DNA from 2 places in the Agrobacterium sp. 22-221-1 genome. Region 2 is predicted to be linked to the other one. Evidence: predicted binding sites of a transcription regulator. Region 2 holds the regulator's gene; the other holds the start of a gene.
The links. The regulator LexA, encoded in region 2, represses DNA repair genes until DNA is damaged. The targets are predictions, from matches to a motif close to TGTTCNNNNTGTGTTCNG.
Positions count from the first base shown of each region.

Region 1: a site for LexA is predicted at 3,023-3,040, ahead of recA (recombinase RecA). Genes of this name have one in related genera too.

Region 1 covers NZ_JBNWCL010000005.1:270,001-284,765, reverse strand. Annotated here, with positions in the region: gene alaS (alanine--tRNA ligase) at 1-1,641, opposite strand, end outside; gene recA (recombinase RecA) at 1,873-2,964, opposite strand; gene ACQZ5N_RS10495 (carbohydrate kinase family protein) at 3,211-4,152, shown strand; gene ACQZ5N_RS10490 (pseudouridine-5'-phosphate glycosidase) at 4,182-5,105, shown strand; gene ACQZ5N_RS10485 (OmpA family protein) at 5,392-7,668, opposite strand; gene ACQZ5N_RS10480 (ABC transporter substrate-binding protein) at 8,005-8,778, shown strand; gene ACQZ5N_RS10475 (ABC transporter permease) at 8,891-9,694, shown strand; gene ACQZ5N_RS10470 (ABC transporter permease) at 9,691-10,521, shown strand; gene ACQZ5N_RS10465 (usg protein) at 10,690-10,956, shown strand; gene ACQZ5N_RS10460 (methyltransferase domain-containing protein) at 11,041-11,865, shown strand; gene ACQZ5N_RS10455 (aliphatic sulfonate ABC transporter substrate-binding protein) at 12,013-12,978, opposite strand; gene ACQZ5N_RS10450 (Lrp/AsnC family transcriptional regulator) at 13,264-13,752, opposite strand; gene ACQZ5N_RS10445 (uracil-DNA glycosylase family protein) at 13,823-14,467, opposite strand; gene ACQZ5N_RS10440 (thermonuclease family protein) at 14,460-14,765, opposite strand, start outside.
Region 2 covers NZ_JBNWCL010000001.1:364,922-379,686, forward strand. Annotated here, with positions in the region: gene fabZ (3-hydroxyacyl-ACP dehydratase FabZ) at 1-45, shown strand, start outside; gene lpxA (acyl-ACP--UDP-N-acetylglucosamine O-acyltransferase) at 42-857, shown strand; gene ACQZ5N_RS01825 (LpxI family protein) at 861-1,727, shown strand; gene lpxB (lipid-A-disaccharide synthase) at 1,724-2,908, shown strand; gene ACQZ5N_RS01835 (GntR family transcriptional regulator) at 3,073-3,783, shown strand; gene ACQZ5N_RS01840 (transporter substrate-binding domain-containing protein) at 3,790-4,575, shown strand; gene ACQZ5N_RS01845 (amino acid ABC transporter permease) at 4,658-5,329, shown strand; gene ACQZ5N_RS01850 (amino acid ABC transporter permease) at 5,326-5,985, shown strand; gene ACQZ5N_RS01855 (amino acid ABC transporter ATP-binding protein) at 5,963-6,697, shown strand; gene gltA (citrate synthase) at 6,771-8,060, opposite strand; gene ACQZ5N_RS01865 (ComEC/Rec2 family competence protein) at 8,368-10,797, shown strand; gene ACQZ5N_RS01870 (glutathione S-transferase family protein) at 10,818-11,495, opposite strand; gene lexA (transcriptional repressor LexA) at 11,774-12,496, opposite strand; gene ACQZ5N_RS01880 (TRAP transporter large permease subunit) at 12,744-14,003, opposite strand; gene ACQZ5N_RS01885 (TRAP transporter small permease) at 14,000-14,533, opposite strand; gene ACQZ5N_RS01890 (TRAP transporter substrate-binding protein) at 14,654-14,765, opposite strand, start outside.

The sequences.
Region 1 (14,765 bases), on a different contig from region 2:
GGCATCGCCCACCTTGAGGCCGCCCTTGGAGACCGTGCCCAAATGCACGAAGAGGCCTTCGCCCTTCTTCTGGGTATCGGAAACGGCAAAGGCGCCATTGTCGCCGGAGATCACGCCGGTATCGCCCATCTGGCCGCCGGACTCGCCATAAAACGGCGTCTGGTTGACGACGACCTGCACCGTCTCGCCATCGGCAGCGCTATCCACGGCCTTGCCGTCCTTGACGATCGCCTGGATGACGCCTTCGGCGGTTTCGGTGTCGTAACCGAGGAATTCGCTCGCGCCGAGCTTTTCCTTGAGCTCGAACCAGACGGTCTCGGTCGCCTTGTCGCCGGAACCGGCCCAGTGCGAGCGGGCTTCCGCCTTCTGGCGCTCCATCGCATCGGTGAAGCCGGAAATATCGACGCCGATTTCGCGGGCGCGCAGCGCATCCTGCGTCAGGTCCAGCGGGAAACCATAGGTGTCGTAAAGCTTGAAGGCGGTTTCGCCATCCAGCATGTCGCCCTTGTGCAGCGTCGAGGTGGCGTCGGAGAGCAGCGACAGGCCGCGTTCCAGCGTCTTGCGGAAACGGGTTTCCTCAAGCTTCAGCGTCTCGGAAATCAGCGCCTCGGCGCGCACCAGCTCCGGATAGGCGCGGCCCATCTGCTGCACCAGCGCCGGCAGCAGCTTGTAGATCAGCGGCTCGCGCGCGCCGAGAAGTTCGGCATGGCGCATGGCGCGGCGCATGATGCGGCGCAGGACATAACCGCGACCTTCGTTCGACGGCAGGACGCCATCGGCGATCAGGAAGGCGGACGAGCGCAGATGGTCGGCGATGACGCGGTGGCTGGCGCGCTTTTCACCTTCGGCCGGAACGCCGGTCGCTTCCACGGAAGCGGCAATCAACGCGCGGAACAGGTCCGTATCGTAATTGTCATGCTTGCCCTGCAGCAGCGCCGAAATACGCTCAAGGCCCATGCCGGTATCGATTGACGGACGCGGCAGGTCGATGCGCTCTTCCTTCGTCAGCTGCTCATATTGCATGAAGACGAGGTTCCAGATTTCGATGAAACGGTCGCCATCTTCTTCCGGCGAGCCGGGCGGGCCGCCCCAGATATGATCGCCATGATCGTAGAAGATTTCAGAACAGGGGCCGCAGGGGCCGGTATCGCCCATCGCCCAGAAATTGTCGCTGGTCGGAATGCGGATGATACGGTCGTCGGAGAAACCGGCGATCTTCTTCCAAAGGTTAAAGGCCTCGTCGTCGGTGTGGTAGACGGTGACCAGCAGACGGTTGCGGTCGATGCCGAATTCCTTGGTGATCAGGTTCCAGGCATGGGTGATCGCTTCTTCCTTGAAGTAATCGCCGAAGGAGAAATTGCCGAGCATTTCGAAAAACGTGTGGTGACGGGCGGTATAACCGACATTGTCGAGGTCGTTATGCTTGCCGCCGGCACGCACGCATTTCTGCGCCGAAGCGGCCGTGGAATAGGGACGGCTTTCAAGACCGGTGAAGACGTTCTTGAACTGCACCATGCCGGCATTGGTGAACATCAGTGTCGGATCGTTGCGCGGCACCAGCGGGCTGGAGGGCACGATCTCGTGTCCGTTCTTCTTGAAGTAGTCGAGAAAGGTCGACCGAATTTCATTCACACCGCTCATGCCCACACACCGCTCACAGCTGGAGTCCATCATTGCCATCGGGAACGATGGCTTTATTGCAAAATCACTGGCTTTTATCGTTCGCATCCTGCCCTGTCCAGCCATGGAGGCGAAGCAAGACATATAGGCAAATAAAAAGGGCCACGCGAAGAAAAATCGCACGACCCTTTTTGATCTATACCAGTTCGGCAAAGTCTGCGGGCGGCAATGCCCGAGCCTTCACGGAAGGTGTCAGCCTTCGTCGGAGCCGTCGTCGCCTTCGCCGGCGTCCGGCCCGCCATTCTGCAGGAAGCGGTCAGCGATCAGGCCCGCATTCTGGCGCAGCGCCAGTTCGATCTCATTGGCCGTTTCCGGATTGTCACGCAGGAATATCTTGGCGTTTTCACGCCCCTGCCCCAGACGCTGGCTGTTATAGGAGAACCATGCACCGGACTTCTCGACGATGCCGGCCTTCACGCCGAGATCGACAAGCTCACCGGTCTTGGAAACGCCTTCACCATACATGATGTCGAATTCCACCTGCTTGAAGGGCGGCGCCATCTTGTTCTTGACGACCTTGACGCGCGTCTGGTTGCCGACAACCTCTTCGCGCTCCTTGACGGCGCCGATACGGCGGATGTCGAGACGAACGGACGCATAGAACTTCAGCGCGTTACCGCCCGTCGTCGTTTCCGGCGAACCGAACATGACGCCGATCTTCATGCGGATCTGGTTGATGAAGATCACCATGCACTTGGACTTGGAGATCGACGCGGTCAGCTTGCGCAGTGCCTGGCTCATCAAACGCGCTTGAAGACCCGGCAGGCTATCGCCCATTTCGCCTTCGATTTCCGCCCGCGGCGTCAGCGCCGCAACGGAGTCGACGACCAGCACGTCAACCGCGCCGGAACGCACCAGCGTATCGGTAATTTCCAGCGCCTGTTCACCCGTATCGGGCTGCGAGATCAGAAGGCCCTGCAAATCCACACCGAGCTTGCGGGCATAGACCGGATCGAGCGCATGTTCGGCGTCCACGAAGGCGCAGATGCCGCCCTTCTTCTGGGCTTCGGCAATGGTCTGCAATGCCAGCGTCGTCTTGCCCGAGCTTTCCGGGCCATAAATTTCAATGATGCGCCCCTTCGGCAGACCGCCGATGCCGAGCGCGATATCCAGGCTGAGCGAACCCGTCGAAACGGTCTCCACTTCAACCACATTTTCATTGGAACCGAGCTTCATGATCGATCCCTTGCCGAACGACCGTTCGATCTGGGAGAGCGCCGCTTCCAGTGCCTTGCTTTTATCCACCGATTTATCCTCTACGAGACGCAAAGAATTTTGTGCCATCCGAACCACCTTTAGGTTATTGAAGCCGCACAGGCAATGAAGCAGTATGGAAACGGTATGTACTCTATTTGTTCTCATTTCGCAAGGCTGAGCCAGCATATTGAAAACAAATAGCGATAAGTCGTTTGTTCTGCTTTCGTTTTTCCGTGCCCGGCCTATGGCCGCAAACCGGATGCGAGGTCAGGAAGACGTCAGTTTAGGCCGAATCGTCCGGTCTTTCCATCCGCCAAAGAGGGAAACGCAAGCGTGAAGAAAATACTCGTTCTGGGCGGCGCGCATATCGACAGGCGCGGCATGATCGAGACTGAGACGGCGCCCGGCGCGAGCAACCCCGGCTCCTGGATGGAAGAGGCCGGCGGCGGCGGTTTCAACGCCGCGCGCAATCTTTCCCGCCTCGGTTTTCAGGTCCGCATCATCGCCCCGCGCGGCGGCGACGTCACCGGTGAGGCGGTGGCGGAGGCCGCACGGCAGGCGGGTGTGGAAGACACGCCCTTCACCTTCCTGGATCGCCGCACGCCAAGCTACACCGCCATTCTGGAGCGTGACGGCAATCTCGTCATCGCGCTTGCCGATATGGACCTCTACAAGCTCTTCACCCCGCGCCGCCTCAAGATACGCGCCGTGCGCGAGGCGATCACGGCGAGCGATATCCTGCTCTGCGACGCCAATCTGCCGGAAGACACGCTGACGGCGCTCGGCCTCGTCGCCCGCGCCTGCGAAAAGCCGCTGGCGGCCATCGCCATATCCCCCGCCAAGGCGGTGAAGCTGAAAGCGGCGCTCGGCGATATCGACATCCTCTTCATGAACGAGGCGGAAGCCCGCGCGCTGACCGGCGAGACGGCGGCCAATGTCCGCGACTGGCCCGACATCCTACGCAAGGCCGGGCTTGCCGGCGGCGTCGTTACCCGCGGCGCAAGCGAGGTGGTGGCCTTCAGCAGGACGGAAACGGCGATCCTCCATCCGCCCCTCATCCGCGAGGTGAAGGACGTGACCGGCGCGGGCGACGCCATGGCGTCGGGTTATCTCGCCGCCATCGCCGAGGGAAAGACGATTGCGGAAGCGTTGAGGCAAGGCGCGGCGGCAGCCGCCATCACCGTGCAATCGCCCTTCGCCACCTCCCAGGACCTATCAAAAGACAGTGTCGAAGCCATGTTGGGGCTTGTTCCCCGGGCTGAAATGCTGGCATGAACCCGCTTTTAAAAACTGGAACAGATGAAATGACCCGCCCTATCTCCCCGCTCCTGCCCATCGTCTATTCTCAGGAAGTCGCCGCCGCCAAGCAGCGCGGTGCGCCGATCGTGGCGCTTGAATCGACCATCATCACCCACGGCATGCCCTATCCCGGCAATATCGAGATGGCGGAAAGCGTCGAACAGATCATCCGCGATCAGGGTGCGGTTCCGGCCACCATCGCGGTCATTCACGGCACCCTGCATATCGGTCTTGAGAAAGACCAGCTCGAGGCGCTGGCCCAGACCACCGACGCCATGAAGGTCTCGCGCGCCGATATCGCCTTCGCGATCGCCGAGCGCCGCACCGGCGCCACCACGGTGGCCGCCACCATGATCGCTGCCGCCCGCGCCGGCATCCGCGTTTTCGCCACCGGCGGCATCGGCGGCGTGCACAAGGGCGCGGAAGAGACCTTCGACATCTCCGCCGATCTGACCGAGCTTGCGAAAACCGGCGTGATCGTCGTCTGCGCCGGCGCCAAGGCCATTCTCGATATTCCGAAGACGCTTGAGGTTCTCGAAACCAATGGCGTACCGGTCGTCACTTTCGGCTCGGAAGAATTCCCGGCTTTCTGGTCGCGCTCCTCCGGCCTGCCAAGCCCGCTCTCGCTCAACAGCCCGGCGGCAATCGCCAATTTCCAGACAACCCGCGAACAGTTGGGTATCGAGGGCGGTATGCTGGTGGCCAATCCCGTGCCGGAAGAGGACGAAATTCCGCGCGAGGAGATGGAAATCTACATCAACCGCGCCATCTCCCACGCCGAACGCGACGATATCACCGGCAAGGAAGTCACCCCCTACCTGCTTGGCGACATCTTCCGCCTGACGGATGGCCGCAGCCTGGAAACCAATATCGCGCTGGTGCGCAACAATGCGCAGCTGGCTGCGGAAATCGCGGTGGCGCTGAACTAACCGCCGGGTTTGGGATCATCCTCAAGTTTGCGGGTGATGGCAGGGGTCGAAAACCTCTCCTCCGTCATGCCGGACTAGATCCGGCATCCAGCCACGGCGTGTCTGCGCCGTGAAAGAGTCTTTCGTGATCAAGGACTTGATCACGCTGGACCCCGGATCTGGTCCGGGGTGACGGATTGCGGATGATCAAGCTTTGCCAAACGCCTCGGCGCTGGGGACATCGTAAGCAACAAAAAGGCCCGGAGAGCCTGCGCTTTCCGGGCCTTTGTTTTTCATCAGAACCTAGTCACTTCTGGGCGACCGGCTTCACCAGCGGCGTCACGCGGCGGATGGTGACGCGGCGGTTCTGCTGTTCCGGGCCGAGCGTCTGGACCTTCAGGTAACGCTCACCATAACCTTGCGTCGCGAGGTTTTCCGGCGGAATGCCGTAAACATCGGTCAAGACGTTGGCGACGGAAGCGGCGCGTTCGTCGGAAAGCACGAGGTTGCTTTCATCCGAGCCGACGGCGTCGGTATGGCCTTCGATCAGGAAGGTTTCACCCGGGTTCTTGTCCAGCGCCTTGTTGATCGCATCCGCCACCTTGCGCAGCGAACGGGCCTGCGTCATCGGGATTTCGGCGCTGCCGGTGGCAAAAGTGATGGTATCGAGGTCGATACGGCGCACCTTGTCGCGGATACGGGCCGAATAACGCACTTCGTCCAGCGAATAGACACGCTCCACCGGCTCGACCGGCGGCTGTTCCAGGAAGCGGTAATAATCGCGGTCCGGATCGCTCGAGGTGTCGATGATGTAGTCCGTCACGGGAATGCGCAGGCGCATCGGCGGCAGGTCGAGGCCCGGATCGCGATAGACGTAATCGCGGTCGGGATCTTCCATCAGCTCCGGTGCATAGAACAGCACATATTCGCGGCCGCGATCGTCGATGCGCGAGCGCTGGATCACGTCGCCATATCGGTTGCGGATCGTCACCACCTGCGTTCCGTCACGACGCTCCACGGTTTCGCGGACACGGCCGCCGGGCAGACGCTCGTAATAGGGCTCGCCGCCATCGCGAATGAAGCGCTGGTTGTCGTCGCCGCGCACCACGACACGGTCGCCGAATTGCAGGATGATCGGCGCATCGCGGTCGCGGTCACGCGGGCGGCCTTCGCGCGGCTGCCATTCGCGCACGCCTTCCGGCCGCTCATATTGCGGGCGGCGGTCGACACGCTCGCCCTGCTGCGAGGTGATGGCTTCCATCTTGACGGGCGGCGGCGGGGCTTTGCCTTCGGCGGCGCCGGCGCGCTGCGCCTCGGCGTCGGAGGTCGGAACCTTTACGTCACCGGCCTGTTCGCGTTCACGACGGCGCTCCTCGCGGGTCTGGCGGTTGCCGGAACGTTCCACTTCCTTGTCACTGTCGAGAACGGCGGCACCCTTGTCGACCGGCAGAATGACGGTATCGGCGGTCTTGGACGGGTCCTTGGCGATTGCCTTGGCCTTGTCCAGCTCTTCCTTCGTCATCGGCGGCGCTTCCGTCTGCGGAACAGCAACCTGATTGGGAACGGGTTCGCCGGCCGGCGCCTGTCCGGTTGTCGTACCGCTCGGCGGCGGCGTCGGCGCGCCTGGCAGCGGGGCTGCGGGTTCGGTTCTGCCCTGACCCTCTACCGGCGGCTGTTCCGAAGGCTGACGGCCCGGTGCGGGGTCGGGCTGGGCTTCAGGTGCCGGCGGACGCGCGGGCGTCGGCGCTTCGGTCGGAACCGGTGCTTCCTTCGCGGCGGGCTCGGGGGCGGCCGGCTTTTTCTCCGGAACGGCTTTTTCGGCCGGCTCGGCTTTCTGTTCCGGGGCCTTTTCCTCTACCGGTGGCTTTTTGGCGGGTGCCGGTTCGCGGGGCTTGGCCGGCTCGCCGGCATTTTCAGGGCGTGCTGCGGGCTCCTGTTCGGCAGCAGGTTCCTTCGCGCGCTCCTTGCGGGGACGCTCGGGACGCTGCTCGCCCTCACCTGCGGGCTGCTCGGCCCGTTCCGGCTTGCGCGGACGTTCCTTCGGCTGCTCTTCGGCCGGTGCGGCTTCGGGCGCGGCTTCGGGCGCGGCCTCGCGCTGGCGTGCGGGGCGCTGTTCGCCCTCGCCCTGCGGCTCCTGTGCGCGTTCGGGTTTGCGGGGACGCTCCTGCGGCTGCTCGGCCGGCGCGGGCTCCGGGCGGGCCTCACGCTGCTGCGGTTCCCGCTGGGGTTCGGGCTGCGGTTCCCGCTGCGGCTCAGGGCGCGGTTCGGCAGGCGCGGCTTCGCGCTTGGGCTCCGGTTCACGCTGCGGCTCCGGCGCACGCTCCTGTCGTTGCGGCTCGGCCTGCGGCTGCGCCTCTTCGGCCTGCTTGCGACGCTTGCGCAGTTCCTCTTCCGGGTTCGGTTCTTCCGGCTGCGCCTGCGCCAGAATCATCCGGCCGGTCGCAGCATCGCCGGGAAGCGCCTGCGACACGGGCGTCTGCGCCCGCGCAGCACCGGCAAAACCGGCCGCGGCCGGCTCGACCGCAATCGCCAGCGACATGAGGGGGAAAACCACCCCCGTCAGCAATGTGTTCTTCTTCAGCATCGGTGTTTCCTCATCTGCCATTATTGGTCGCCAGTCTTGCGACATCTTGATTCCGGCTGCGCGTGCAGGCGCTGGTCAACGCCTCGCACACACTTCGGTTCCCATGATGGACAAAGCCTTCTGTACCGGAAATGAACAGATCAAGGCGTTTTCGTGGAAGCTCTGCGGCACAATCGCGGTCACTAATATTGCAGTTGCATTTTTTGACCAACCGGATGAATAATCGCATCCGCGCTGAAGGCTACAGGCGGCATCATCCGCTGCGCCCTGCGCCCATGGCGTCCGCACTGACAACAACAACAGACCGCGGATGAACGACCAAAAGAGAGGATCGAAATGCCTATTTCCACCCGTCTGCTCGCAGCCGTATCGATTGCCGCCATCTCGCTGTTTTCCGGCGCAGCCCTCGCGCAGGACAAGATCGTCATCGGCACCGAAGGCGCCTATCCGCCCTTCAACAATCTCGAAGCCGACGGCACGCTGACCGGCTTCGACATCGACATCGCCAAGGCGCTGTGCGAACAAATGAAGGCCGAGTGCACCTTCGTCACCAATGACTGGGACGGCATCATTCCCGCCCTTCAGGCCAAGAAGTTCGACGCCATCATCGCGTCCATGTCGATCACGCCCGAGCGTCTCGAGAAGGTCGACTTCTCCAAGAAATATTACAACACCCCGCCGGCCATCGCCGTGCCGAAGGATTCGCCGATCAAGTCCGTCGACGATCTGAAAGGCAAGTCGCTCGGCGCGCAGGGTTCCACCACCCACTCCAACTATGCCGAAAAGCATTTCCCCGATGCCGACGTGAAGATGTATCCGACCGCCGACGAATATAAGCTCGACATCGCCAATGGCCGTATCGACGCCGTCATCGACGATATCGTCGTTCTGTCGGAATGGCTGAAGACGGATGCGGGCGCCTGCTGCAAGATCCTGACGCCGCTTCCGGTCGATGTCGAGATCAACGGCAATGGCGCGGGCGTTGCCGTCCGCAAGGGTGACACGGCGCTTGCCGACAAGTTCACCGCCGCCATCGCCGGCATTCGCGCCAGCGGCAAGTATCAGGAGATCAACAAAAAATACTTCGATTTCGACGTTTACGGCGAGTAAGCCCGTTCCATCTGTTGAAATCTCGTGGCGGAAGGCTTGCCCTTCCGCCATTTTTGTTTGAAAACGTCACGATAACAATCACGGCGGCTTAAGACCGCAGGGGAAAATTGGCATGAGCGGAGCATTTTCCGCCATAGGTGCGTTCTGGACCTATGTCTCGACACTTCTCGATCCCTTCTGCGGGCCGGTCGGTCTCTTCTCGCTTTTCGGAAACGGCACCCTGGTCGCCTGCGGCGATGCGGGCTGGGGCGATGAAATCGCCTTCGGCGTCAAGGTCACCATCTCGCTGGCGCTCGCCACCCTGCCCGTCGGGCTGCTGATCGGTTTTCTCATCGCGCTCGCCGCACAATCGGAAGAAAAATCGCTGCGGCTGGCGACCGGCATCTACACCACCATCTTCCGCGGCCTGCCGGAACTCCTGACGCTCTTCATCGTCTATTACGGCATTCAGATGCTGCTGCAATCGGTGGCCGGTTATGTCGGCATCACCGGTCCGGTCGAGATCAACGCCTTCGTGGCGGGCATGGTGGCGCTGTCCGTGGTGTTTTCGTCTTATGCGTCCGAAGTGCTGCTCTCCGCCTTCAAGGCCATACCGAAGGGGCAATATGAAGCGGGTGCGGCACTGGGGCTTTCGCGGGGCCGCACCATGGTACTCATCATCATTCCGCAACTGGTCAGGATCGCCCTTCCCGGCATGACCAATCTCTGGGTCATCCTGCTCAAAGACACGTCCTACGTCTCGATCATCGGCCTTGCCGATATCGTTCGCCAGACCGGCATCGCCGCCCGCGTCAGCAAGGAAGCCTTCTTCTTCTATGGCATCGCCTGCCTGCTCTACCTCATCCTCGCGCTGCTTTCCTCCATCGGCATCGGCTTCATCGATCGCTGGTCGCGCAAGTCGGAGGTAAGCCGATGAGCCATATTCAGGAACTCATTCCACCCCGCCCCGCCCCGGCCGTTGCGGACAAGCCGCTCAATATTTCGCGCATCGTCGGCATCGCCGTCATCACGCTCTGGCTGCTGCTCGCCGCCGGGCTGATCTTCGCCATGATCGAGGGCTGGGACTGGGACAAATTCCAGCGTTACGGGCCGCGCTATATCGACGGTCTCATCACAACCATCACCCTCGTCGGCAGCTCGATCATTCTCGGCGCCATTCTTTCCGTGCCGATCGCCTTCGGCCGCATGTCGGAAAACCGCATCATCGGCGCGCTGGCCTATGCCTATGTCTACGTCTTCCGCAGCACGCCGCTTTTGGCGCAGCTTTTCCTGATCTATTACGGCCTCGGCAGTTTCCGCCAGGGGCTGGAAACCGTCGGCCTGTGGTGGTTCTTCCGCGAGGCCTGGTATTGCGGCCTGTTGTCGCTCACCCTCAACACCGCCGCCTATCAGGCCGAAATCCTGCGCGGCGCGATCCGCAGCGTGCCGCGCGGCCAGCATGAGGGCGCCGCCTCGCTCGGCCTGTCGAAACTCGTCACTTTCCGCAAGATCATCCTGCCCCAGGCGCTGATCGTGGCGCTGCGTCCCTATGGCAACGAAATCATCCTGATGATCAAGGGTTCGGCGGTGGTCTCCATCGTCACGGTCTTCGACCTGATGGGCCAGACCCGCTACGCCTTTTCCCGCACCTTCGACTATCAGGCCTATCTCTGGGCCGCGATCTTCTACCTGACGATCGTCGAAACGCTGCGGCATGTCTGGGCATGGCTGGAAGCCCGCCTGACCCGGCATCTCAAGCGCTAGTCGCAACGTTGGCAGCACTCATCAATGAAGGCTGCCAACATTTTGAAAAATATAAATATTTTGTGACAACCCATGTCTTTGGCAAGCTTGGATTAACCATGACGTGTTCCCATATTCGATACAGCGGTAACGCTGTGATCGGCAATCATGGAAACGGGAACCGCCGTCATGAACAAGGACATGGAAATGATGCTGAGAGGCTACGGCCTCACCACCGCCCAGATATTTTATCGCCTGCCGGATCATCCGCTGGTTCTCCAGACCTATGTCTGGCAGGACTACGATCTTGCCCCGGACTTCCCTGAGATGCATGGCTTCCTCAAATTCTGGAAGGAAAAGCTCGACGGTCCTTTGCACTCCGTCCGCTACGTGCACCGGCAGGTAATCTCGGCGCAGGAATGGCGCGCGCTCAAGGGGGAGTTCATCATCCACTGAGCCGTCGCGCCACATAAACATTGCGCCCGTCCCCGATGCGGCTTACAGCAAACCTCAACTGAAGATGCTGACGGATAAGGCACGATGACGAAGAACCAGAAAATCGACGAAGAGGCGCTTGCCGAGGCCTATAACCGCGCGCTCGCGCTTGAAAAAGCCGGCGACGTGGACGCGGCGGTGAAGGCCTATGAAGAGGTTCTGGCCATCGATCCCGACGATCACGGCGGAGCGGCCGTGCGCATCGCCGCCATGGGCCGGGGCGAAACCCCGCCGAAGGCGCCCGACGCCTATGTCGAAACCCTGTTCGACCAGCATGCCGAAGCTTTCGAAGATATTCTTGTCGAACAGCTCGGTTACGCCGTACCGATGATGGTGCGCCAGCGGCTGCAGACGCTGAACCTCGGCCCCTTCAAGCGCCTGCTCGATCTCGGCTGCGGCACCGGTCTCACCGGCGAAGCGCTGCGCGACATGGCCGACGATATCACCGGCATCGATATTTCCGAAAACATGGTCGAAATCGCCCATGAGAAGTATCTCTACGAGACGCTCTACGTCGCCGAAGCCGAGGATTTTCTCGAGGATAATGACGACGAACCTTTTGACATCATCACCGCCACCGATGTGCTGCCCTATCTCGGCGCGCTGGAACCGCTGTTTTTCGGCGCCGCCGAAAACCTCAATGCCGGCGGCCTGCTGATCTTCTCGTCGGAAACCCTGCCCGAAGCGACCCTGGCCGGACGCCCCTATATGGTCGGCCCGCACCAGCGTTTCGCCCATGCGGAAACCTATGTCCGCGAAAGACTGGCGGCGACCGGTTTCGAGGTTCTTGAGGTGACCGACATCAACGTGCGCATGCAGGACGGCAATCCGACGCCCGGCCATCTGGTGATCGCCAAGCTCAAGGGCTGATGCCCTAACATTGCGGCAGATTTCTTCTCCCCGCCGGGGAGAAGAAACAAGCGGGACATGCTCGCCCTACGTTTAAGGAACATTGCTGAATCAACCTCTCAGCAACACCCGCCAGCGGGTTGAAGAGACTCACCTTTTCCGACCCGCTCAGCTCGCCTTCGGCCGCCAGACGATATCCGCCACGTTGAGTTTCTTCGGCACGATCTTCAGATCGTAGAACTCATCCGCAAGCGCCTGCTGATAGGCGATGGCCTCATCCGGAACCAGCGAAACCCGCCCGAGATCGGCGCCCGGGCGCGTCAGCGAGACCTTGGTGACATCTTCGGGAACGCCGGTGATCGACGCCAGCGACTTTGCCGTTGCATCGATATTGGCCTGCGCTTTCGCACCCACATTCGCCAGCTCCTTGAGGATCAGCGGCACGAGATCGGGATTGGTCTCCACGAAATCGCCATTGGCAAGGAAATAGCTCCACGGATCGACGATGCCTTCGGCGGTCGAGAGAACCCGCGTCGTCGGCTCCTTTTCCGCCACGGCGAAATAAGGATCCCAGATCGACCAGGCATCGATGCTGCCGCTGCGGAAGGCGGCGGCCGCATCCGGTGGGGCAAGATCGACCGGCGTAATGTCATTCAACGTCAACCCTGCCTTTCGCAACGCCTTGACGGTGACATTATGCGCGCTGGAGCCGCGCTTGAAGGCGACCTTCCTGCCTTTCAGGTCTTCCAGCGTCTTCAGCGGCGAATCCTTCTGCACGAGGATGGCCGATCCGCCGGCCGCCGCTTTGTAAGTACCCACATAACGCAGATTGCCACCGGCGGCCTGCGCGAAAAGCGGCGGCACATCGCCGGTCGGGCCGATATCCAGCGCGCCGGCACCCAACGCTTCGAGAAGCGGCGGCCCGGAGGAAAATTCCGACCATTTGACCTCGATGCCGCGATCCTTCAGCAACGCTTCGAGCGCGCCCTGGCTTTTCGCGAGCGCTATCACGCCATTCTTCTGCCAGCCAATCCGCAATGTGGTGGTTGCGGCACTCGCCCGCCGGATATGCGGCAGAAACACCGCCCCGGTCGCACCTGCAATCAGTCCCAATGTTCCGCGTCGTGTAAGCATATGGATATCCCTCGCTATTCCATCCTTCGACAGTAAAAGCGTAGATATTCGAGAGATTTTATCAAAATCGCAGTTTGCGCGGAGACAGCGCCGGGAGAATTGAATGTGCGAATTTGCCACGATGGGCGGAATAGAATTGTCGCGCCCCGGCGGGGGCTACCGGATGGACCTTCCGGCTGGATCAGCCCCTGACGGGCCAGATCGACGGGAAAAACAACCCGCAAATGAAAATGCCCTCCCCGGCAACCGGAAAGGGCATTGGTCGAAAAACTGACCGGCGGCGGATCACTCCTCGCCGGATTTCGGATTGTCCAGCAGCATGTAATCGAGCGGCAGCTCGGTCGTATATTTGATCTGCTCCATCGCGAAGGCGGAGGACACGTCGCGAATTTCGATCTTGGCGATCATGCGCTTGTAGAAGGCGTCATAGGCCGCAATATCAGGCACCACGACGCGCAGCAGATAATCGACATCGCCGCTCATGCGGTAAAATTCGACGACTTCCGGAAACTCGGAAACCACCTCGGAGAAACGCTTCAGCCATTCGATGGAATGGGAGGCGGTGCGGATGGAGACGAAAACCGTGACCTTGGTGTTGACCTTGACCGGATCGAGCAGCGCCACGCGCCGGCGAATAACGCCGTCTTCCTCCATCTTCTGGATACGCCGCCAACAGGGCGTCGTGGAAAGGCCGACCTTTTTCGCCAGATCGGCAACGGCCAGCGTGGAATCCTCTTGCAGAATGCGCAAAATCTTACGGTCTAGGCGATCCAATGCGTCTATCCTCCTGAATTAATTTCCTTTCAATACACTAATTTTTGCAGAAAAACAGAAAATTGTTTCACTAAAGCCGCATTTCCACATGTTGTCGCAGAACCGGCAGCAGTTCCTCCGTGAACCATGGGTTCTTTTTCAGCCAGCCGGTATTGCGCCAGCTTGGATGCGGCAGGGGAAAAATGCCGGGGCCGGAATTGGCATGGAGAAAGCCGCGCCAGTCCTGCACCGTTGCCGTCATGGTCTTGCGCCGCCTTTCACCCAGATGAAAAGCCTGTGCATATTGGCCAATGGCGAGGATCAGCTCCACCTGCGGCATCGCCATTATTACCCGCTCACGCCATTGCGGCGCACATTCGCGCCGGGGCGGCAGGTCGCTGCCCTTGTCGTCATAACCGGGAAAACAGAAGCCCATGGGCACGATGGCGAAACGATCCGGATCGTAAAATGTCTGCCGGTCGACGTTCAGCCATTGGCGCAGCCGGTCGCCCGAGGCATCGTTGAACGGCAGCCCCGTTTCATGCACGCGAAGCCCCGGGGCCTGCCCGGCAATCAGGATGCGCGCCTTGGTCGACATGACGACCACCGGCCGGGGTTCGTGCGGCAGGCGATCGGCCATTCCCCTGAGCGGCTTGTCGCGACAGAGACGACAGCCGGCGATTTCGCCGCGTAGTCCGTCGAGCCCGTCATCACGCACCGCTGCTAGCTCAACCATGATCCCACCCCAGAAGATGACGGACAATGGTGAGGAAACCCGCCGCCGGCGTTTCCAGATCCGCGGCACGGTGTTCCCGCCGCCACTGCGACGGTTTCTCGAATTCTCCCGCCCAGATGCCCAGTGCCTGCCTGCGCGCCGCCGCCTGCTCGCTGGAGAACTGGAAATAACCGGATGCGACGGCAAAACCCGCCGACACCATTTCCGATGAGACATCCCTGCCGCCGGCGGAACAATAAACCAGCAGCCGCCCGTAACGGTCCCTGGAACTGCCGGAACAGGAAAAATCCTCAGCCCC
Region 2 (14,765 bases):
GAGGCCGATGTCGGTGCCATGATGATCCCCGAGGATCAGCAATGAGCACGATTGCCGCCTCGGCCAGAATTCACCCGAGCGCCGTGATCGAAGACGGCGCGGTGATCGGTGAAAACGTCGTCATCGGTGCGCTGAGCTATGTCGGCGCGAAAGTCACGCTGCATGACGGTGTCCAGCTGCACAATCACGCCGTTGTTTCCGGCCTGACCGTCATCGGCCGTGGTTCGGTTGTCCATCCCATGGCGGTCATCGGCGGGACGCCGCAGGCAATTCGCCACGACGGTTCGGAAACGACCCTCGAGATCGGTGAGCGCTGCATCATGCGTGAAGGCGTGACGATGAACGCCGGCAGTTCCGATGGCAGCAGCAAGACCATTATCGGTGACGATAATCTTTTCCTCGCCAATTCGCATGTGGCGCATGATTGCCGCCTCGGCAGCCACATCGTCCTGTCCAACAATGTGATGCTGGCGGGCCATGTCACCATTGAGGACCGCGCTATTCTCGGCGGTGGCTGCGCCGTGCACCAGTTCACCCGCATCGGCCGCCAGGCCTTCATCGGCGGACTTTCGGCGGTCAATTACGATGTCATTCCCTATGGCATGCTGAATGGCAATCCCGGTATCCTCGGCGGCCTGAACGTCGTCGGCATGACCCGTGCCGGCATCGAGCGCGCCGATATCCATAAGGTCAGACGCGTCTACAAGGCGATTTTCGAGGCTGAGGGCACGATCCGCGGCAATGCGGCGGCCATCGACCGTAACGACTATCTGGATTGCCCGCAGGCGCTTGAAGTCATCGATTTCATCGGTGCGGATAGCGACCGCGCGATCTCTTCGCCCAACCGGGGCAAGTGAGCCGTGACAGGCGGCGGGCGTCTCGCCATTGTGGCCGGCAGCGGCCAGCTGCCGTTTTATGTGGCGGCCGCCGCCCGTGAGATGGGCGAGAACCCTTTCATCGTGCGCCTGCGCGATGATTCCCGTTTCGACTGGAGCGGTTTCGACAATGCCGTCATCAGTGTCGGCGATGTCGCCGGGCTTGGCCGTCTGCTGCGCGAAAACCGGGTAGACCGTGTCGTGCTATCCGGCGCCGTGGCGCGGCGGCCGGAATGGCGCGAAATCCGCCCCACAGTCGGCATCCTGCTCAAACTGCCATCCATTGTCAGGACGCTGCTGTCGAGCGGCGACGACGCCGTTCTGCAGATGGTTATCAAGATCATCGGCACGCTCGGCGCAAAAGTCATCGGCGCTCACGAGATCGCCCCCGGCCTGCTGGCCGCGATAGGCCCTTTCGGTACGCAAAAACCTGCCGAGGATGATCTGCGCGATATACGCAAGGCGGCTGAGGCCGCGCTTGCACTCGGCAAGCTCGATGTGGGGCAGGGCGCGGTCGCCGTCGGCGGCCGCATCGTCGCGCTGGAAGGCGTCGAGGGCACGGATGCCATGCTGGCGCGCGTTGCGGCATTGCGAGCCGAAGGACGGATATCCCCGCGCCGCAGGGGTGTGCTCGTAAAGCTCTGCAAGCCGCAGCAGGATGTGCGCGCCGACCTGCCGACAATCGGTGTGGAAACGGTGGAGAATGCGCGAAAGGCCGGGCTGGCGGGTATCGCCGTCGAAGCCGGGCGGGCGCTGGTACTCGATCGCGAGGCGATGTTGAAAGCGGCCGATGAGGCGGGCATATTCGTCTGCGGCATCGATACGTCACTTGGCGGAGACATGATCGGATGACGGCGGCATTAAAAGTGGCGGTCATAGCCGGGGAAGTATCCGGCGATCTTCTGGGTGCGGATCTGATCCGCTCGCTCAAGGCCCAATATACGGGACCTGTAGAACTGGTCGGTGTCGGCGGCGAGGCGCTGGAAGCGCAGGGACTGGTTTCCCTGTTCGACTATTCCGAACTCTCAATCATGGGCTTTACGCAGGTTCTGAAAAAACTGCCGAAGCTCATTGCGCGGATCAACCAGACCGCTCAGGCAATCGCCGCCGCAAAGCCCGATATTCTGCTGATTATCGACAGCCCGGATTTCACCCATCGCGTTGCGAAAAAAGTCCGGCAGCAATTGCCGCATCTGCCGGTCGTCAATTACGTCTGCCCCAGCGTCTGGGCGTGGAAGGAATACCGCGCCACCGCGATGCTCTCCTATGTCGATCACGTGCTGGCTCTGTTGCCCTTCGAGCCGGAAGCCATGCGCCGTCTCGGCGGTCCGCCAACGACCTTTGTCGGTCATCGCCTCAGCGTCGACCCCGAGGTGCTGGCTGTGCGTCACAAGCGGGCGGAACGTTCTCTGCCGGCGGATGGCGAACCGAAGACCATTCTCCTCCTGCCGGGGTCGCGTTCCACTGAGACGATGCGGCTGATGGAGCCTTTTCAGGCGGCGGCGAAAGCTTTTGTCGAGCGCAACGGTCCGACGCGGTTCGTGTTGCCCACCGTGCCGCGTCAGGAAAAACGCATCCGCGAACTGGCGGCGTCATGGCCGGAGGATATCAGACCCGAAATCGGTATCGATTCCGCTTTCAAATGGAATGCATTTGTTGAAGCCGATGCGGCGATTGCCGCTTCCGGCACGGTCATTCTGGAACTTGCACTCGCGGGCGTGCCGACGATCTCGGTCTACAAGACCGACTGGATTTTCACCATGCTGAGCAAGCGGGTAAAGACCTGGACAGGGGCTCTGCCGAACCTGATTGCCGACTACGCCGTCGTGCCGGAATATTTCAACGAGGTGGTAAGGGCAGGCTCGATGCTGCGCTGGGCAGAGCGTCTGTCTTCCGACACCACTGAGCGGCAGGCGATGCTCGAAGGATATGCACTCGTGCAGCAGCGTTTGCATACGGATGTGCCTCCGGGCGAAACCGGCGCGCGCATTCTTCTGGATGTCCTGAAGAGCAAGGCTCGTCCCTCACAATAATTATATAAGCACTCTATCCCACGGGCTGCCGTCACTGCTGCCGATGCAGGCAGGCGAGGGCGCGATTTTACTGCATTTGATCGTTAGTGTGGCAAACGGCTGACCATCGGATGGCTCCCGGCCCATAAATTTCCGTCTGGCACACCTCTTGCTTTCAATCTTGTATGCAAGATAGCCATACATCAGAAAGCGCCCAGAGCGCGGTAGAAGACGCCATCATCTCAGGCATTCTTTCCGCGCGTATCCGTCCGGGCACCCGCCTCAGCGAGAACCAGCTCGCCAGCCTTTTCAGCGTGTCGCGCACGCGCATTCGCGAAGCGATGATGCGGCTGGAGACGCGCGGCATCGTCACCGTCATCCCGCGCCGGGGTTGGTTCGTGGTGGAGCCTTCCGCCGAAGAATCCATCAAGGTCTATGAAGCACGGCGCATCATCGAATATGGGCTCTTGCGCAATCTTTCCGGCGTCAGCCCGGAAGGCATCGCCATCCTCGCCGATCATCTCGATGAGGAGAAGGCGGCGATTGCCAAAGGCGACCGCCAGCGCCTGACCTGCCTGATGGGCGACTTCCACATTCGCATCGCTGAAATCGCCGGCAACGACATCATCGTCGAAACGCTGCGCGACCTGACGGCCAGAACCATCCTCATTTCCATGCTCTATCAGTCCGATTTCCATGCGCAGCAATCGCATGACGGACATTGCCGTATCTTCGAAGCGATCAAGGCTGCCGATTTTCATGGCGCCGCCGAACTCGCCATCCGCCATCTCGACGAAGTCGAAACCGGTCTCGATCTCACCCGCAGGCCAGATCCGCTCTACGAGCTTCGTAATTCCCTTTCATTGCAGCCTCTTTCCTCAAGCCCCAAGGAGTAATTCCCAATGATTTCCAGACGTTCATTGCTTGCCATTGCCGCAATTTCCGCAACGCTCGGCTTTTCGCCCGCAGCCTTTGCCGATGCGCTCGGTGATATCACCTCCCGCGGCACGATCCGCGTTGCCGTTCCGCAGGATTTCCCGCCCTTCGGCAGCGTCGGCACGGATATGGCCCCGCAGGGTTATGATATCGACGTCGCCAATCTGATCGGCGAGAAGCTGGGCGTGAAGGTCGAACTCGTGCCGGTGACCAGCGCCAACCGCGTTCCCTATCTGCAGACCAACAAGGTCGATCTCGTCATTTCGAGCCTCGGTAAAAACCCGGACCGTGAAAAGGTCATCGACTTCTCCACCGCCTATGCGCCCTTCTTCAACGGCGTGTTCGCTCCGGACGCGGTTGCCGTCACCAAGGCGGAGGATTTGTCCGGCAAGACCGTCGGCGTCACCCGTGGCGCCGTCGAGGATCTGGAGCTGACGAAGGTGGCGCCTGCCGATACGACCATCAAGCGTTATGAGGACAATAACGGCACGATCTCGGCCTTCCTCGCCGGCCAGGTTGAGGCCGTGGCCACGGGCAATGTCGTGGCCGCCGCCATTCTCGCCAAGAACCCGCCAAAGCGCCCCGAGCTGAAGTTCCTGATCAAGAATTCGCCCTGCTATATCGGCCTGAACAAGGAACAGCCGGCGCTGCTTGAAAAGGTCAACGCCATCATCGCCACCGCAAAGACCGATGGTTCCTTGAACACGATCGCGCAGAAATGGCTGAAAACCGACCTGCCCAAGGATCTCTGAGCAACCCGGAAAAATGCATGCGCCGGCCTTGCCTTGAAGCAGGACCGGCGCATGGTTTGTCCTCGCCGAAAGGAAGCATCGGGTGAAATACACATTCGATTTTGCATGGCTTCTCGACTATTATCCGCAGATCGCCAAAGGCATCGCCGTTACGCTGGAATTGATTGCCATCGGCGGCGTTCTCGGTATCGCCCTCGGCATCGTCTGCGCCTGGGTGCGTGCGCTCGGGCCCAAATGGCTGCGGCCGCCGGTCGCGACCTATGTGGAGCTAATTCGCAACACGCCATTCCTCATACAATTGTTTTTTATCTTTTTCGGCCTGCCGTCGCTTGGCGTGCAATTGTCGGAACTGACCGCCGCCAATATCGCCATGGTGGTCAATCTCGGGGCCTATAGCTGCGAGATTATCCGCGCCGGCATCCAGGCGACGCCGAAGGGACAGTTCGAGGCGGGGGCAAGCCTTGCCATGACCCGTTTCGAAACCTTCCGGCATGTGGTTCTGGTGCCCTCGCTGCAACGCATCTGGCCGGCGCTTTCATCGCAGGTGGTGATCGTCATGCTCGGCTCGTCGGTCGTCTCGCAGATCGCCGCCGAGGATTTGACCTTCGCAGCCAATTTCATCCAGTCGCGCACCTTCCGCGCCTTCGAAGCCTATATGGTCTCCACCGTCATTTATCTCGTGCTCGCCATCCTTCTCCGGCAGGTGCTTGTCATGGGCGGCAACCTCATCTTTCCGCGCAGGAGTGTCCGATGATCGAATTCTCCACCTGGGATATTCTCAGAAACCTGCTGCTCGCCACGCGCTGGACCGTACTGCTGTCGCTCGTCTCCTTCGTCGGCGGCGGCATGGTGGCGCTGCTTCTGCTGTTCATGCGCATTTCCCGGAAAAAATCGATGCGGGCTTTCGCACGCTATTATGTCGAGCTTTTTCAGGGTACGCCGCTTTTGATGCAGCTCTTCATCGCCTTTTTCGGCCTCGGCCTGTTCGGCATCGATGTGCCGGCCTGGCTGGCGGCGGGCTTGACGCTGATCCTGTGGGCAGCTGCCTTCCTCACCGAAATCTGGCGCGGCTGCGTTGAATCCGTCGCCAAGGGCCAGTGGGAGGCATCGGCGAGCCTTGCCATGGGACGCCTGCAGCAGATGCGTTATGTCATCCTGCCGCAGGCCATGCGGGTCGCCATTCCGCCGACCGTCGGTTTCTTCGTGCAGGTCATCAAGGGAACGGCCGTGACCTCGATCATCGGTTTCGTAGAACTGTCCAAGGCCGGCACGGTCGTCACCAATGCCACCTTCCAGCCCTTCACCGTTTATGGCCTCGTCGCCCTCATCTATTTCGCGCTGTGCTGGCCTCTGTCTAAGAGCAGCCAGATCCTCGAAAGGAAGCTCAATGTCGCTCATCGAAATCACTGAAGTCCGCAAAAGCTATGGCAGCAACGAGGTACTGAAGGGCATCAACCTCGATGTGGAGCCGGGCGAGGTCATCGCCATCATCGGCAAGAGCGGATCGGGCAAATCGACCCTGCTTCGCTGCATCAACGGGCTGGAGACGATTTCGGCCGGTTCCATATCGGTCGCCGGCGCGCAGCTTCTCGAAGACGATCTGCATCTGAAAGCCCTGCGGCTGAAGGTCGGCATGATCTTCCAGCAGTTCAATCTCTTCCCGCACCAGACTGTTGGCGGCAACGTCATGCTGTCGCAGACCGTGGTGAAAAAGACGCCGAAGCCGGAAGCCGAAGCTGTTGCCCGCAAGATGCTGGAACGGGTCGGGCTGGCGCACAAGTTCGATGCCTATCCCGATGAATTGTCCGGCGGCCAGCAGCAGCGCGTCGCCATTGCCCGTGCACTCGCCATGCAGCCCATCGCGCTGCTCTGCGATGAGATCACCTCGGCTCTCGATCCCGAACTTGTCGCGGAAGTGTTGGCCGTGGTGCGGGAACTCGCCGCTGAAGGTATGACGCTCCTGATGGTGACGCATGAAATGAAATTTGCGCGCGACGTCTGCTCCCGCGTCGTCTTTATGCATGAGGGCAGGGTGCATGAAATAGGCCCACCGGAAGAGGTCTTCTCCAATCCCGCAACACCGGAACTGAAGCAGTTCCTGGGCGTCGCTGCACGCCACTGAGAACTATTCGGATGCTCAACAAAAAAGGCCGGCGGAAAAACCTGCCGGCCTTTGATTTATGGGGTTTCGCGGCTTAGCGCTTGGAAACTGGAACGTAGTCGCGCTTGCCGGCGCCCGTATAGAGCTGGCGCGGACGGCCGATGCGCTGCTGCGGATCTTCGATCATTTCGTTCCACTGTGCGATCCAGCCGACGGTGCGGGCAAGAGCGAAGAGAACGGTGAACATGGTCGTGGGGAAGCCGAGCGCCTTCAGCGTAATGCCGGAATAGAAGTCGACGTTCGGGTAAAGCTTCTTTTCGACGAAGTAGGGGTCGGAAAGGGCGATCTTTTCCAGTTCCAGCGCGACCTGCATGATCGGATCGTCGGAATTGCCGGTGGCTTCCAGCACTTCGTACATCGTCTTCTGCATGATCTTGGCGCGCGGGTCGTAGTTCTTGTAGACGCGGTGGCCAAAGCCCATCAGGCGGAACGGGTCGTTCTTGTCCTTGGCGCGGGCGATGTATTCCGGAATGCGGTCAACCGTGCCGATTTCGTTCAGCATGTTGAGCGCCGCTTCGTTGGCGCCGCCGTGAGCCGGGCCCCAGAGGCAGGCAATGCCAGCCGCGATACAGGCGAAGGGGTTCGCACCCGACGAACCTGCAAGACGCACCGTGGAGGTGGAAGCGTTCTGCTCGTGATCGGCATGCAGGATGAAGATGCGGTCCATGGCGCGGGCCAGAACCGGATCGACCTTGTAATCCTCGCAGGGCACGGCAAAGCACATGTGCAGGAAGTTGGAGGCGTAATCGAGATCGTTCTTCGGGTAAACGAAGGGCTGGCCGATATGGTACTTGTAGGCCATGGCGGCGATCGTTGGCATCTTGGCGATCATGCGCAGCGAAGCGACCATGCGCTGGTGCGGATCGGTGATGTCGGTCGAGTCGTGATAGAAGGCAGAGAGGGCGCCGACCGTGCCGCACATGACGGCCATCGGATGCGCATCGCGGCGATAGCCGGTGAAGAACCGGCTCATCTGCTCATGCACCATGGTGTGGCGCGTGACGCGGGTGTCGAAGTCCTTCTTCTGAGCCGCGGTCGGCAGTTCGCCGTAAAGCAGCAGATAGCAGGTTTCCAGGAAGTCGCCCTGTTCGGCGAGCTGCTCGATGGGGAAACCACGATGCAGGAGAACGCCTTCGTCACCGTCGATATAGGTGATCTTGGATTCGCAGGAGGCCGTCGACGTGAAACCCGGGTCGTAAGTGAAAGAGCCCGTGTGCTTGTACAGCGTGGCGATATCGACGACGCTTGGTCCGATCGTGCCTTCCCTGACCGGGAGTTCGACCTGCTTTTCGCCAAGTGTCACTGTAGCGCTTTTTTCCGTCATACTGATCCTCCGAAAACATGCGGGTGGGGGCGTTGAGACACGCCCCGCGGTTAAGCGTCTACCGATTAGCTATATGATCCTTGCGCAGATGCCAAGCTATCCAAAGGTCAAATTGTGCATTGCGGCAAACGCAATTGCCTTGCTTCCGTCTTTCCCGGTGATGGCAATTCAATCTCAGTCAACGCAGGGTTAAAGGAAAGGATTGCAATCCCTCGCATCCGCCTGCAAACCTGTTCCCGGTGCGGCAGGGGCGCGGCGCGGATTGCTCGGTCAAGGGGAAAAACAGCATTTCAGACATGCCGAAACGATGCAGGGCGATTTGCCCGGCACGGCGGAAATCCTTTATCCGCTTCGCAGAACCGGCGATGTTGCGACATATGACACGCCCGCCCTTGTCGGCAAGCCGAACCTGCGAGCTGTCGCCTCTCAAAAAATCGCCGCATGCTTCGCCGAGGAGCGCGCATTCGGCCACGATTTTCTTTTCGTTCCGGTTTTCATCGGCTGCGGTGCGATCCTCTGGTTTTCCCTCAATACCTCGCCTTCATTCTCCGTTCTGGCGATCACATGTCTCATCGCCGTCGGTCTGGCGTTCTTCGCGAAATATCGCTCGGGCTTCGCAGCGACGGCCTGCGGCCTTTGCGCGCTGCTTTTGCTGGGCATGCTTTTCGCCGGGGTCGAAACATGGCGTGCGGGAACGGTGGTGCTGGATACGCCCGTCACCACCACCATTACCGGCACGGTGACCCGTCGGGAGGTGGATGCGCGCGGGGACTGGCGATATGTGGTGCAACTCACCGCAACGGAAGCGCCTGCATTGTCACGCCCGCCGGGCAAGGTCTCACTCCTGTCACGCGGGGGAGGCGAGCCCGCTGCACTCGGCGCGACCATTCGCGGCAAGGCGCGGCTTTCGCCGCCATCCGGCCCGGCCTTGCCGGGGCTCAATGATTTCGCCTTCGCCTCCTATTTCAGGGGCATAGGCGCGACCGGATTCTTCTATAAGCCGCCACAGACGGTCGTTTCACCCGGCATTGGCGCGAAGACGGACTGGCTGGAATGGGCCGACATGCGGCTCTATGGCCTTCGCACCGCCATTGCCGAACGCATCCGCAACACCATCGGCGGCGATGCCGGCGCTTTTGCCGCCTCCATCGTCACCGATGAGAGACAGGCCATATCCGCCGAAACAATGGAAGCGTTGCGGCTCTCCGGCCTTGCCCATATCGTCGCCATATCCGGGCTTAACATGGCGCTGGCGTCGGGCATATTCTTTGTGGGGCTGAGGCTTGCCTTCAGCCTTTTTCCGGCATTTGCACAGCGCTGGCCCGTGAAGAAGATTTCGGCTTTCGCCGCGCTCTTGATGACGCTTGCTTATTACCTGATTTCAGGTTTTGCCGTTTCCGCCGAACGCGCCTGGCTGATGATGTCGGTGATGCTGATCGCGGTGCTGTTCGATCAACCCTCGCTCAGCCTCAGGAATGTCGCGCTTTCCGCTTTGGTCATTCTCGCTTTTTCGCCCTCGGAAATCATGGGCCCGAGCTTTCAGATGTCTTTTGCCGCGACCATCGCGCTCGTCGCCTCCTATGCCGCCTGGAGCCGCTGGCGTATCGATCGCGAGCGTCTGTTCATCGGGCGCAAACCGGCATGGATGACGGTGGCGCAAACGGCGGGCGCCATCATCGGCGGTGTCATCACGACGTCGCTGATAGGCGGTCTTTCGACGGCGATCTATTCGGTCGAGCATTTTCAGCGTGTCACCACCTATGGACTTTTCGCCAATCTGGCCGCCATGCCGCTGATGTCGCTGATTGTCATGCCTTTCGGCCTTGTCGCCATGCTGCTGATGCCTTTCGGGCTCGACGCTCCGTTTCTGAAGGTCATGGGATACGGCATGGCCCTCGTCATCGAGGTTGCGCAGGAGGTGGCGTCCTGGGGCGGAAGCGCTGCGACGGGGCGGCCTCACGGGTGGTTTCTGGGGCTCGCCTCGGCTGGTTTTCTGCTGCTGACTTTGCTGCGCAGCCGGCTTGCGCTTCTGGGCATGCCGCTTCTATTCCTCGCCTTCGGCCTGTCGTCCGCCACGGCCTATCGCGATCCGCCCGATTTGCTTGTTCACGAGGATGGCGAGCTAGTGGCGCTGCTGGAGGACGGCAAAGCCTACACGACGAAGGCTCAGCCGCAGGGTTTCGTTTATGGCCAGTGGCAAAGGGCGCTGCTTTTGCCGGAACAGCCTGTGCCGCCGGTCTTTCTCAAGACCGAGGCCACGGCAAAAACCGTGGCTTTGGCCTCGAAGGCGAAGCTTGATCCGCAAGAGATGAGTGCAGTTGCACGGCAGATGACAGCGGCCCTGAGAGACGCCGAGCCCAGCGTTTTCACTTGCAGCAAAGGCATATGGTGCGTTACGCGCGCGGGAAGCGGCGAATGGATCATCGTTCTGGAAGACGGCCGCTTTGCCGGAAAGGCTTGCGATATTGCCGATATCGTTATCGTCTCCCGCAGAACGTCCTTTTCCCAATGCCGCTCGGGCGCACTTCTGCTGAACCGCGATATCCTGCGGCGGATCGGTTCGCTGGAAATGGACTTCGCCGGCAACGATCAGGCAGGGGTGGTCGGCAGGCTGCGCGCCGCAATCGCCGGCATGGACAGGCCCTGGAGCGAACATCGCTATTACGACTGGAAAAGCGGCCGTTTCGATCACGACGTGCCCGATGCCGTCATGCGGTTGCTGGCGGCATCGCAATAGAGCGCCGCCAGCATGGACCGTCAGGCCTTGATGCGCAGATCCGCGGTCAATTCGCCGATCCCGCTAATTTCCTCTTCATGCGCCGCATCGCGCCAGACTTCCTTCAGCCCGGCCTCGTACCATTCGCGCATGGCGGGAAGGGCGAGCAGCCGGTCGCAATAGGCTCTCGCTACGGGCGAAAGTTCCGCGCCATAAGTCTGGAAACGAAATGCCACCGGGCAGAAGAAGGCATCGACCGCCGTGAATTTCTGGCCGGCAAGAAAAGGCCCGCCGAATTTCGCGAGGCCTTCGCTCCACAGCGTATCGATGCGCTTTATATCGGCCGCAAGCCCGGTATCGCCACCCTTCGGTTTTACGCGAATGCCGACCGACATCGGGTAGAGATTGCGCAGCGAGGAAAAGCCCGCGTGCATTTCGCTCGCTGCCGACCGTGACCAGGCCCTTGCCTGCTTGTCGCTCGCCCAGACGCCCTGATGTCTTTCCGCCAGATATTCGGCGATCGACAGCGATTCCCAAACCGTCACGCCCTCATCGACAAGGCAGGGCACCTTGCCGGTCGGCGAGAAGGTGGAGAAGGAAACGCCTTCGCCGAAGGGAACGAGTTTTTCATCGAAGGCGATGCCGAGCGTACGCATCAATACCCAGGGCCGCAGCGACCATGAGGAATAGTTCTTGTTGGCGATATAAAGATCGTACATGACGTGTTTCCCCGATATGACGCGCATTTCTATACCGACGGATGGCCCTTGGAATATTGCAAATAATCCATGGCTCCCATAAGCCGCATTGATGAATGGGAATGTGAGGGCAGGGAGAAAGAAAGAGGCAAACTCGCGTCACCGCCCGGAGACGAGAACGAAACGCACCCTCTCTTTACTTCCGCAGAGCCGCATTGTTCCTGGGAACAATCCAAGATGCCTCAAAGGGAGCGTCATCCTCTCGATGACGCCCCTAGCGAAAAAAGGCGGGGTGCCAATTAATGGTAGCGGCGGATCAGACCAACCAGCTTACCCTGGATTTTCACCCGATCCGGTCCGAAAATACGGGTCTCATAGGCGGGATTGGCCGCTTCCAGAGCGATGGAGGCTCCCTTGCGGCGGAAACGCTTCAGGGTAGCTTCTTCATCATCCACCAGTGCTACGACGATATCGCCCGGATTGGCCGTATTGCCGTTGCGGATGATGACGGTATCGCCATCAAAAATGCCGGCCTCGATCATCGAGTCGCCCTTGACTTCCAGAGCGTAATGTTCGCCCGAGCCGAGCATGTCGACCGGCACGGCCACATCATGGGTGTTGTTCTGGATGGCGGAAATCGGCACACCGGCGGCGATGCGGCCCATGACCGGCACGGTGACGGCGCCACCGAGATCATTGGCCGGCGCCTTGGGGGCAGGGGCCGGCTCCGGCGTCTTCGGCTTGCCGAGGCTGCCTTCAATGACGCTCGGCGAGAAGCCGCGCTGCGGCCTTGCACCCGGCGCATAGGCCTCAGGCAATTTGATCACTTCCAGCGCCCGCGCCCTGTTAGGTAGCCGGCGAATGAAGCCGCGCTCCTCGAGTGCGGTGATCAGCCGGTGGATGCCGGATTTGGAGGCAAGATCGAGTGCGTCCTTCATTTCATCGAAGGAGGGCGGCACGCCGGACTCTTTCATTCTTTCATGAATGAAGAGAAGCAATTCCTGCTGTTTGCGCGTGAGCATGAGGAAAACACCCTTGAGAATCGTCGTTGAAGTCGCGAAACAAATACAGAACGAACACTATATGTTCCATATGTGTTCCGCAATCCCCTAAAATTTCGTGAAGGGTGCATCGCAGATCGTGATTTGATCGTCGAAACCATGAACAAAGCAGATTGAACGATGTAAGCGGCACATCTTGAATACTAAAACCACCGACCGGGGAGACCCGGCCGGTGGTTTCTGGCAGCCGTTTGCTACGGCTCTTATGTTAGTAGATCGTGAGGGCAGGAATGAAGCTGACCGCGATGAGAAGCAGCATCGCCATGGTGAAGAACGGCCACAATTCCCTCGTCGTTGCGCCGAGCGGCGCTCTGGCTATGGAGGACGAGATGAAGAGCGTGGTGCCGATCGGTGGCGTATAGAGCCCGATACCGAGATTGATGACCATCATCATGCCGAGCTGCACCCGGTCGAGCCCGATCATATCCGCAAGCGGCACGAAGATCGGTCCGAGCAGCAGGATCGACGGCGGCAGATCGAGCGGCATGCCGATGATCAGCATCAGGATGTTCATCATGAGAATGATCAGGATCGGGTTGGAGATATTCTCGGCCACCCAGGTGGCGAAATGCTGGGGCGCCTGATCGAAGGTAAGCACCCAGCCCACCGCCGCACTGCCCATGATGACGAGCATGACGACGCCGGTTGCAGAGCCTGCCTCGACGAAATTGTCGCAGAAACGCTTCCACGTCAGATCGCGGTAGAAGAAGATGCTGAGCACGAGCGAATAGACGACAGAAAGAACGGCCACTTCGGTCGGCGTTGCAAAGCCGAAGCGCAGGCCGAGGATGATCAGGATCGGCAGAAGGATCGCCGGCAGGCTGCGGAATGCAAGTAGTGCCAGATCGCGCTTGCGAAAGCTTTCGTCTCGCACCGCATAGCCCCGCCGCACGGCAATGGCCCAGCAGACGAAGATGAAACCGACGGCCATGAGCAGGCCCGGCAGAATGCCGGCGATGAACAGATTGGCGATGCTGACGCCGCTGACCAATGAATAGAGGATCATCGGGATCGACGGCGGGATGAGCACATCGATGACCGCCGAGGTGGCATTGTTGGCCGCACAGAGGGGAGCGGGGTAGCCCTGGCGCTTCTGCCACGGAATGAGCACCGAACCGAGCGCGCTCGCATTGGCGACCGCCGAGCCGGAAACGCCGCCGAACACGACCGAGGAAATGACGGTGGTGGAAAGCGGGCCGCCGCGCCAGCGCTGCATGGCCTTGGAGGCGAGTTCCAGAAGCTGGGTTCCGAGTTTGCCGCCGAGCATCAGCGTGCCCGCGAGCATGAAGAACGGCAGCGCTAGCATCGGGAAAGACTGCGTCTGGTCGTAAACCTGCTGCGCCACGATCGAGAGCGGCACATAACCGTTCCACAGTACGGCGACGCCCGCAGAGATGATCAGCGCATAACCGACCGGAACCGCAATCATCATGAGAATACAAAATGCAATGATCATCACGATGGTCATAGCGGCATCTCCTCGGTTGCACCGTGCGGACGGGCATGCCAGCCGCCGGAGAGAATGCGCAGGCTCGCGGTTGCGGTGGTGACCGAGACCAGTGCTGCGCCGAAGGCGATGGAATAATATCCGATGCTGTTGGGCAGTTGCAGCACAGGGCTGATTTCCGCGCCGGCGATCTCGGCGACGACAAGCGCCTGCTGCGCGAGAATGACGAAGCTTGCGACCGTCACGAGATTGGCGAACAGCAGAACCGCCACCTTGCCGCGTTCGTCGAACTTGTCATAGATCCATTCAACCGCCATATGCGCGCCGCTCTGCGCGGCAAGGGTAATGCCGGCGACGATGAACCATGGAAACAGCATGGTCGGCAGTTCTTCCGCAAAATCCAGCCCGCCGGATGTCGATAGATAGCGGACGATGACGTTTGCGGTCATGATGACCGTGAGCAGAATGCCGGTTGCCACGATGATGATGCGGCAGAGGATGGCGATGAAACTGTCAACGCGATTGGCGGCGGACAAGGCTCCTTCGAGCATTGGCGCATCTCCTGAAAACTGAAACCGTATGAATGTCGGCGTGAGCGAGGCTCCCGCCGATCCTGTCGGTGGACATGAAGGTGAGGCCGGGCGGCTTGAACCGGCCCGGCATCCTGATCATTAGCCTTTGGCGGCCTTTTCCAGCTCGGCGACGAAATCGCCGAAGGGCTTCTGCTTCCATGTCTCCAGCACCTGCGCGGTCGCTTTCGCGAAAGCGGCGTGGTCGATGTCT